One region of the Nitrobacter sp. genome, then DNA from elsewhere that is predicted to be linked to it. Evidence: riboswitches for the same ligand, from Rfam matches in the RefSeq annotation. Region 1 holds a riboswitch; the other holds the start of a gene.
The links. A riboswitch is a leader RNA that binds a small molecule or an ion and turns the genes downstream of it on or off. The one in region 1 is predicted to bind cobalamin.
Positions count from the first base shown of each region.

Region 2: linked by a shared signal. The riboswitch ahead of ACS3WB_RS01970 (FecCD family ABC transporter permease) and the one ahead of ACS3WB_RS07825 (TonB-dependent receptor plug domain-containing protein) in region 1 are both predicted to bind cobalamin.

Region 1 covers NZ_JBPPLY010000005.1:107,237-111,490, forward strand. Annotated here, with positions in the region: gene ACS3WB_RS07815 (EF-hand domain-containing protein) at 1-617, opposite strand, end outside; gene rpe (ribulose-phosphate 3-epimerase) at 880-1,581, shown strand; cobalamin riboswitch at 1,788-1,984, shown strand; gene ACS3WB_RS07825 (TonB-dependent receptor plug domain-containing protein) at 2,092-4,185, shown strand.
Region 2 covers NZ_JBPPLY010000001.1:419,078-423,331, forward strand. Annotated here, with positions in the region: gene ACS3WB_RS01960 (ABC transporter substrate-binding protein) at 1-142, opposite strand, end outside; gene ACS3WB_RS01965 (ABC transporter ATP-binding protein) at 259-1,041, opposite strand; gene ACS3WB_RS01970 (FecCD family ABC transporter permease) at 1,038-2,063, opposite strand; cobalamin riboswitch at 2,275-2,478, opposite strand; gene ACS3WB_RS01975 (hypothetical protein) at 2,550-2,825, opposite strand; gene ACS3WB_RS01980 (hypothetical protein) at 3,104-3,469, shown strand; gene ACS3WB_RS01985 (hypothetical protein) at 3,612-3,752, opposite strand; gene ACS3WB_RS01990 (hypothetical protein) at 4,021-4,191, opposite strand; gene ACS3WB_RS01995 (hypothetical protein) at 4,188-4,254, opposite strand, start outside.

The DNA.
Region 1 (4,254 bases):
TCCGCGAGCGTGGTTGTGGTGGTGACCGATCCGTCGCTGTTGGTGGTTGAAGTGGATGAGTCGATCGCCGCGAGCAGTGAATCGGGACTCGCCCCGCCGGCACCGTTCGATCCGTCCGCGCTGCCGGAGCCATCCGAACTCGCGACATGGTGATGGCGGCCATGACCGTGTCCGCCCGCGCCCTTCAGGACCGAGGACATCTCGTCGAGGCTCACTGAGCCGTCGCCATTCGTGTCCAGCTTGCCGAACACGTCGTCAGCCTGCGCCAGATTGGTGCCGCCGGCGCCGAGCGCACTTTCGAACTCAGATTTGCTGATCCGGCCGTCGCCGTTGCCATCGATCTGCGAGAACAGATCCTGCAACGCAGCGGAGGCGCTGGCGCTTGGCGCGCCCGACGACTGTCCCTGTGCTGCAAGCAAGGCGCTCATGGTGGCCGGCGAGATGCAGGCTTTCGACCCGCAGCCCGATGAAGCCGTTGGGCTCGCAGCGCCGCTGACCGGATCGAATGACGCCGGTGCGGGCTGCCCGCCCCCGGTCTTGACCTTCGAGGAAGCCGAGGACGCCAGTGATTGAAAGGCTTCGATCGCCGACGACACGGCCCCTAAGGCAAACAGCATGGCCAAGCTCCCGATCCGTGCCGCGCGCGGCGCAATCCCGTTTCGGAAACAAGTCGAGCAAATGCCGTGCCACCTGGGAAAGCCGATAGAATATGGAGTTTCGGCAAAAGGCCCCGGCGAAACCGGGGCAGAACATGCCGTCCGCGGCAGAACTTGCCGCCGCCCGCGTCATCCCGATCAGTCGATGCCGCGCATTGCCCCCGGGCGCGGCCCATGTTACGCGAGGCTCTCTCAAGCCCTGCAGAAACTCCCGGAAACGTTCATGTCTCAGACTTTTGCGCCGCGTCCTCTCGTCATCGCACCGTCGATCCTGGCCTCGGACTTCTCGAAGCTGGGCGAGGAAGTTCGCGCCGTCGATCAGGGGGGCGCCGACTGGATCCACCTCGACGTGATGGACGGCCATTTCGTGCCGAACATCTCCTACGGCCCCGACGTCATCAAGGCGATGCGTCCGCACACGAAGAAGATCTTCGATGCCCACCTGATGATCTCGCCCTGCGATCCCTATCTCGAAGCCTTCGCCAAGGCGGGCTGCGACCACATCACGGTTCATGTCGAGGCCGGGCCGCATCTGCATCGCTCGCTGCAGGCTATTCGCAACCTCGGCAAGAAGGCCGGAGTCACGCTCAATCCCGCGACGCCGCTCTCCACCATCGAATACGTGCTCGATATGGTCGATCTCGTGCTGGTGATGTCGGTCAACCCCGGTTTCGGCGGGCAGAAATTCATTCCCTCAGCGGTCGGCAAGATTCGGGACCTGCGTTCGATGATCGCCGGGCGGCCGATCGACATCGAGGTGGACGGCGGGGTCGGACCCGACGTCGCGGGCGAACTCGGCGCCGCGGGCGCCAACGCCTTCGTGGCCGGCTCGGCGGTGTTCAAGGGCGGCACGATGGAATCCTACAAGGCGAACATGGACGCGATCCGCAACGCCGCCGCCGCGGCGCGGGGCGAACTGGTCTGACGCAAACACCTGTACCGGCCGCGCATCACTCCCGGCCATGGCCGAACAACAAGCCCGCCGAACAGGCGGGCTTGTTCACGTCGGCAATCTTCAAAAATGGAAGCGGGGCAGATCAGCACCACTCCCCGTCGTGCTGCGGATATGCAACGTCAACGGGAAAAGCCTTTGCGCAACCGCGCCGTCAATTGACATCGACTTTGATCCCCTCCAAACAGATCGACGACGGTTCTCCCTTGGGAGATCAAAAGGGAACGTGGTGCGGGATCATCCCAACGCCACGGCTGCCCCCGCAACTGTAAGCGGCTAATCTGCGTCACAAGCCACTGGGGAATCTCGGTCCCGGGAAGGCGACGCAAGGTCACGATCCGCGAGCCAGGAGACCTGCCGTCAGCCGTGGTCACACGCGAAGATGTCGGTCGGGGACTACAGACATCCGCTTCACCGGGCCGCAGGGCTTTCGTGAAACCTCGTTCGCTGTGACGTGCCACCGCCGTCTGCCGAGGTTTCCTCATGTCCGCCGCCATTTTTAATCGCAAAAGCTTTAATCGCAGAAGCCTGTTTGCCTCCGCCCTCCTCGCGTCCGCGGGATCGATCGGCCTGAATGCGCCTTCCCTCGCGCAGCAATCCGCCTCGCCCAACCTGCTGCCGCCAATCCAGATCGCTCCCCCGCCGGTGAGAAGCGCGGATGCGCCGCCGCCTGCCCACCGCGCAGCATCGCATTCGCGGCGCGCGGTGCGTGCTGCTCCTCAACAACTTCCGGCCGGTGACGCTGCCGCGCCCGGCGCAACGGTGCCGGTGGTGGTCAGCCCGACGGGAATCGTGACGCCAGCCGGCCAGTTGGCAAGCACGCTCACCATCGTTACCGAGCAGGATATCCAGACCCAGCAACACCGCACCGTTCCGGACATCCTGAACACGGTCCCCGGCTTGAACGTCATACAAGCCGGCGGACCAGGCGCCCAGACCTCGGTCTTCATGCGCGGCACCAACGCCAACCACACCAAGGTGATCCTCGATGGAATCGACATCGGTGATGTCGGCAACTCGAATGGCGCATTCGACTACGCGCATCTTCTTGCAGCCGACATCCAGCAGATGGAAATCCTGCGCGGTCCGCAGAGCGGGCTCTACGGTTCCGACGCGATCGGCGGCGTCATCTCCATCGTCACCAAGAAAGGAGAAGGGCCGCCGCGCGCCACGGCCTCGATCGAGGCGGGCTCGTTCAATACCTTTAACCAGACGCTCGGATTGAGCGGCTCCGAACAGAACTTCAACTACGCGGTCAATGTCGCCCATCTCCATGCCGGAGATATTCCCGTGACTCCGCCGGAACTTTTGCCGCCGGGGCGGAAGGCGATCGGAAACAACTACGACAACAAGACCTATTCGACCAAGCTCGGGGTCGACCTCAATGAAAACCTGACCGTCAATTCGGTGGTTCGTTATATCGACACGACACTGCTGTTCACCGGAGACAGCGGATTTCCAAGTTTCCCCAATGCCGCGCAGAGCACGCACGCCGTTCAGCAATTGTTCAATCGCGAAGAGGCCGTGTGGTCGCTGTTCGACGGACGCTTGAAAAACTACTTCGGCGTCAACTACACCAACAGCAGGGCTTACGACATAAGTCCGGGAGATCCGGTTGGGGCAATCACCACCGGCGAACGCCTCAAGTTGGACTGGCACGCGGTGGCCGAGATCGCACGTGACAACAACCTGATCGTCGGCGCCGAGCAACAGACCGATCGCATCGAGACCACCGACTTGACAGCCCAGAACGGCAACAAGGCCGGCTTCATCGAACTGCAATCGGCTTTTGCGAAACGGTTCTTCCTGGTCGCGAATGTCCGCGAAGATTCCAACGACCGCTTCGGCGAGCATATGACCTACCGGGTGGCGCCGGCGGTCATTCTTCCCGTCACCGAGACGAAACTGAAGGCGAGCTACGGCACGGGATTCAAGGCGCCGTCGCTGAGTCAGTTGTATCAGGACTACCCGGCTTTCGGTTTCTTCGCCAATCCCAACCTGAAACCCGAAGAGAGCACGGGCTACGACGCTGGTTTCGAGCAGCCTCTGTTCAACGACCGCGTGCGGTTCGGCTCGACCTACTTCCATAACGACCTCACCAACCTGATCGACTACAATGACACATTCACCTCACTGGTGAACGTCAACCGCGCGACCACGGAAGGCACGGAAACGTTCGTCTCCGCGCAGATCACCGGGCGTTTCGGCATCCGCGCCGATTACACCTTCACTCGCGCCGTCGATGCTGCTACCGGCCTGCAACTGTTGCGCCGGCCCAAGGACAAGTGGAGCGTGACGGCGACATGGCTCCCCCTCGATCAGTTGACATTGTCGGCGACGGTGCTTCGTGTCAGCAACTGGATCGACGTCACGCGCGACGGCTCGGCTTCCGGAATTGTCGCGCCCGGCTATACGCTCGTGAACCTGCGCGGCGACTATGCCGTCAACGACCAGGTCAAGCTCTTCGCACGAGTCGATAACCTCTTCGACCGCCGTTACCAGAACCCGACGGGATTCCTCGCGCCCGGCCTCGGGATTTTCGGAGGCATCCGGGTGGCGAGTTACGGAGTGCGGTAGGTTTCGAAAGACAATCGGCGGCAATCACGATTGTCGATTGCGTATCGGGAAATCCGGTCATCCGAGAAT
Region 2 (4,254 bases), on a different contig from region 1:
CCGCCGCCCAGGAGCGCGCGGCATCCCGCGCGTAGGGACTGAGACCGACGATCTGAGCGGGATCGGCAAGCGTCATTAAAAGCTGATCGGTGCAGACGTTGATCGATGCAACGCGCGGCAGATCGGCGGCCCGCGCCTGCATGGCAATCCCGACGGTTAGTACCAGAACAGCCGCAGCAAGATCGCCGCTTCTCTGACTTATGCAGGCCCGGATCGCCTTGCAAAGACGATGCAACCGCGCGACAGGCGGCATCGCGATCACGCCTCCGACCATGGAACGATGACGGTTTCGCGTTGATAGTCGGCCCGATAGGTCCTGACGCGAAAAATATTCTCGATGATTGTTTCCGAGAGCGCGGTCGCAGGCGGTCCCTGCGACACCAGACGCCCGTCGGACAGCACGAGAGCGATATCCGCAAACCGCGCCGCGAGCCCGAGATCGTGCGTCACCACGATGACGAGTGTTCCGGTGTCGGCCGCGGTCCTCAGCCTGGTCATGACCTCGATCTGGTAGCGCGGATCGAGTGCTGCGGTCGGCTCGTCGGCCAGCAGAATTGGTGCTTCCACGGCCAGCACCCGCGCCAGCGCCACGCGGCCGCGCTCGCCGCCGGACAATTCCGTCACCGGTCGATCGCTCAAACCTGTCACGTCGGTCGCCTGCATCGCCCGCATCACCGCCGCGGCGTCCGCCCCTGTCAGCCGCGCCGGATCGACCGCGCCGTGCGGGTAGCGCCCGAGCGCCACGATGTCCCGCGCCGGCAGTGGCCAGTGCATCTGGTGACCCTGCGGAAGATAGGCGAAACGGCGCGCGCGCTCGCGAAGGGTGAGCGAGGACAGCGCGTCGCCGCAAACCTCGATCGTCCCCTCCGATGGCAACAGGCCCGCCAGTGCCCGCAGCAAGGTGGTCTTGCCGGCGCCATTGGGTCCGACCAGCGCGGCAAGGCACCCGCGCGGCAGCGCCAGGGAAATGTCGCTCAGGACTACCCGTTTTCCGAGACTCACCGACAACGACGAGGCAGTGAGAATGGCGGCTTCGCTCATGCGAGGCCTCCGCCCAGCGCGCGGCGCTCGCGCACGATCAGATACAGGAAGAACGGCACGCCGATCAGCGCGGTCAGCACGCCGACCTTGATGTCCGATGTCGAGGGAATGAGACGAACCGCGATATCGGCCGCGAGCAGCAGCGCCGCGCCGGCCAGCGCGCTCGGCACCATCAGCCGCGCTGGGTCGTAACCGATCAGCGGACGCATCAGATGCGGCGCGACCAGGCCGATGAAACCGATGGCCCCCGCGACCGCCACCGCGCCGCCGACGCCGAGCGCGACGCCGAGGATCGCCCATAGCCGCAACCGTCCGACATCGACGCCGAGGCTCTGCGCGGATTCCTCGCCGAGACTGAGCGCGCGAAACGCATGGCGCTGGCTCATCAGGATCGCGGCGCCCGCGGTGATGAAGGGCAGCGCCAGCATCACATGGCGAAAGCTGCGGTCTTCCAGCGAACCCAGCAGCCAGAACGCGATCTCCAGCGCAGCGAAGGGATTGCGTGACAGGTTCATGGTCAGTGACGTCGCGGCTCCCGCAAGCGAGGAGATCGCAAGCCCGGCAAGGATCAGGATCAGCAGGCTGGCATTGCGTCCCGCGACCGCGAGCAACGCGAACACGGAGGCAAACGCTGCGACGATGGCCGCGGCCGGCAGCGCGAAGGAACGCACGTCGATACCTCCGAGCGCGATGACCAGCACCGCGCCGAATGCCGCTGCCTGCGGCGCGCCGAACAGCGAGGGCGACGCCAACGGATTGCGCAGCAGTCCCTGCAGGGCCGCACCCGACAAACCGAGAATGGCGCCGATCGCAAGTCCGAGGATCGCGCGCGGCAGGCGAATGTCCTGCACGATGATTCGCTGGACCTCGCTGCCGCCTCCGAACAAGGCCTCGAGAACGGCGACAGGCGACAATTTTACGGGACCAATGCCGAGCGACACCAGCGTCAGCCCCGTGACACCCGCACATAGCGCGACCGTTACGACCGCTCGTCGGCGGGCCGCGATATCTTGCATCATCATGCGCCGTTGGAAACGCGGCAGATCATCGGACCGGCTGGTCCGGCAGCACAGTACGGGAAACCCAAAATTCGGGAGACCATGACGATCCTTTCCGCCGACCCACCGTCGCGCGCACCAGAGTCTGATTCAATCACGTTGAAACAGAGTCTGGCCTTTTCCTTTGATCGAGCATGATCTTAGCCGAAAACCGGTTGCCACTTTTCGGGATCATGCTCCGAAGGCGTCGCCGGCCGGTCTCCTGGCTCGCGGCCGTTATCCGGATCCGATTTTCCTCACATGCGCGGCATGTTCGGCAGCGGAATGGACGCGGATGGCCGCTTACAGTTGCGGGGGCAGCCGCGGCGTTGGGGTCATATCCCCGCACCGCGTTCCCGTTTCACCTCCCTCGGGAGGCACCGATGACGCCGCAAACAAGCACAGTGGAACCAGCCGTGCAAGCCGCGAACGCATTCCTGCATTGGCGCGAAATCAGCGAGTTGCATCCAGTCAGGGCTGCGCGAGATAACGCGGCAGCTCCTGCTCGAATTCTGGGAAGTAGCGTGAAATCACCGAAATATCGAAGCGCGCGAGGATCGACTCCTTGGGCTCCCGGTCGAGCAGGAAGTGAAAGGCGGCCTCGACGCAGCGCTCAGGCGAGTGCTTGCCGGCTGTCAGCTGCTTGCTCTTGGAGTCAGACATCGTGACGCGGTGGCGGCTCTCGCCGTTTTCGTCGCGGACCACGGCCTCGAACTCGCCCTCGCCGACGCGCTGAACCTTGATCATAGGGTCGCTCCATTCAGCAGCCGGCGGTACGGCTGTTCCTGCCGCCCACATGCTTGCCGTCGCCGGACTCGTTGGCTCCGGCCGAAAATAGGGCGCGGAAGGACGTTCAAACGGCCGGCACTTGGACATATTCCATCCGAACCACGCGATATTTCAAAGAAATCTTTGAAACAACGGCCATTCAGGACGTTTTGATGGATCCTCGGGATATGTTATCGGAAAGATGCTCGCCGTGCAGGGCAGCAAACCAATTCCTTATCGAGGCTAGAGGAAGATCAATGATCGAAGATGATGAATTCAATGGCTTCGTGATCAGCTCGCTGCGCCGGGCCTTGGAACACGGCGCTGAAGCTTTTAATCGATTGATGCAAAAAGACGATGCGTTTCTTCGCGAAAGTTTCGCGCGTTGCAGTATCGTGTTTGCTCTGTGGCCCGACGCCCAGGCAAAGTGCGGCTTTGCGATGATGCCCATCAAGCGCGAAGCGCCGCCGGATCCGCTCAACGTGAAGGGCGAGGTGATGCCATGCCTGAGCAGAGAGGCCGCATTCGAGTTGCAGGAGCGGTTTGGCGATCCGTCGTTGAAGGATGAATTCCAGCACTTCTCGGTCGATGGCGAGATTCCGTTTCCCAATCGTTTGAACTGAAGAGCGCGTAAAGACTATCCGTCCCGTCTTGCGAAGACGGGACGGTCTGGTCGATGATCTCACTAGGTCGCCCCGCGAGAGCGGTGAGCGGATTCTGGAATCGCGAACCCTTCGGGACGCGGAAAACATCAATATAGAAGCGTCAGTATAAAAGTCCGAGACCGATTGCCGCCAGAATTCCGAATCCGACGAGAAACGCCAGAAGGCCAAAGCTGCCTGCGGCAAGGAATAGATTGTTAGTCGGTTCCTGCGGCATCCGATCCTGCCCGTCCATCTCATCCATATGAAAGTCTCCTCTCACGGAAAAGGCCCGCCGGGCCAAGCCACGCAGCGGGCTGAGTTGGGTTCGGGGATTGCAGGGAGCAATCCCGTTCCAGCCAGATAATGCTCGTGCGAAGAAGGAGTTCCAAAGGACGTTCCCGAGCGGCGGACCATCGAGCGCGCGGGAGGCCTCCGCTTCCGCCTAAATCAGAAGCGGGACTCTATGAGTTTGATTTGACGCGTTTTCTTCACGCGAACCGGCTCCCGTCCGCGGACGTCCGGTTTCCAGATCAGGCCTCTTCCGAAGCGCGCCCTTCGCCTCTGTCTGCAAGTTTCATCCAGTCGCGCGCCATTTCCATCCAGGCCTGCTTATCGGCATCGCCCCGGGCCCGCTTCGCCTCCTGGCGGCAGGTTTCGGCTCGCGCGCGGTATCTTGCGATATCGCCGGCGGTTACGGTCACTTGGGCTTTCTTAGCTGGGATGAATTGACCCAGTCATCGAAATGGGAGGCTTCCTCAGCCTGG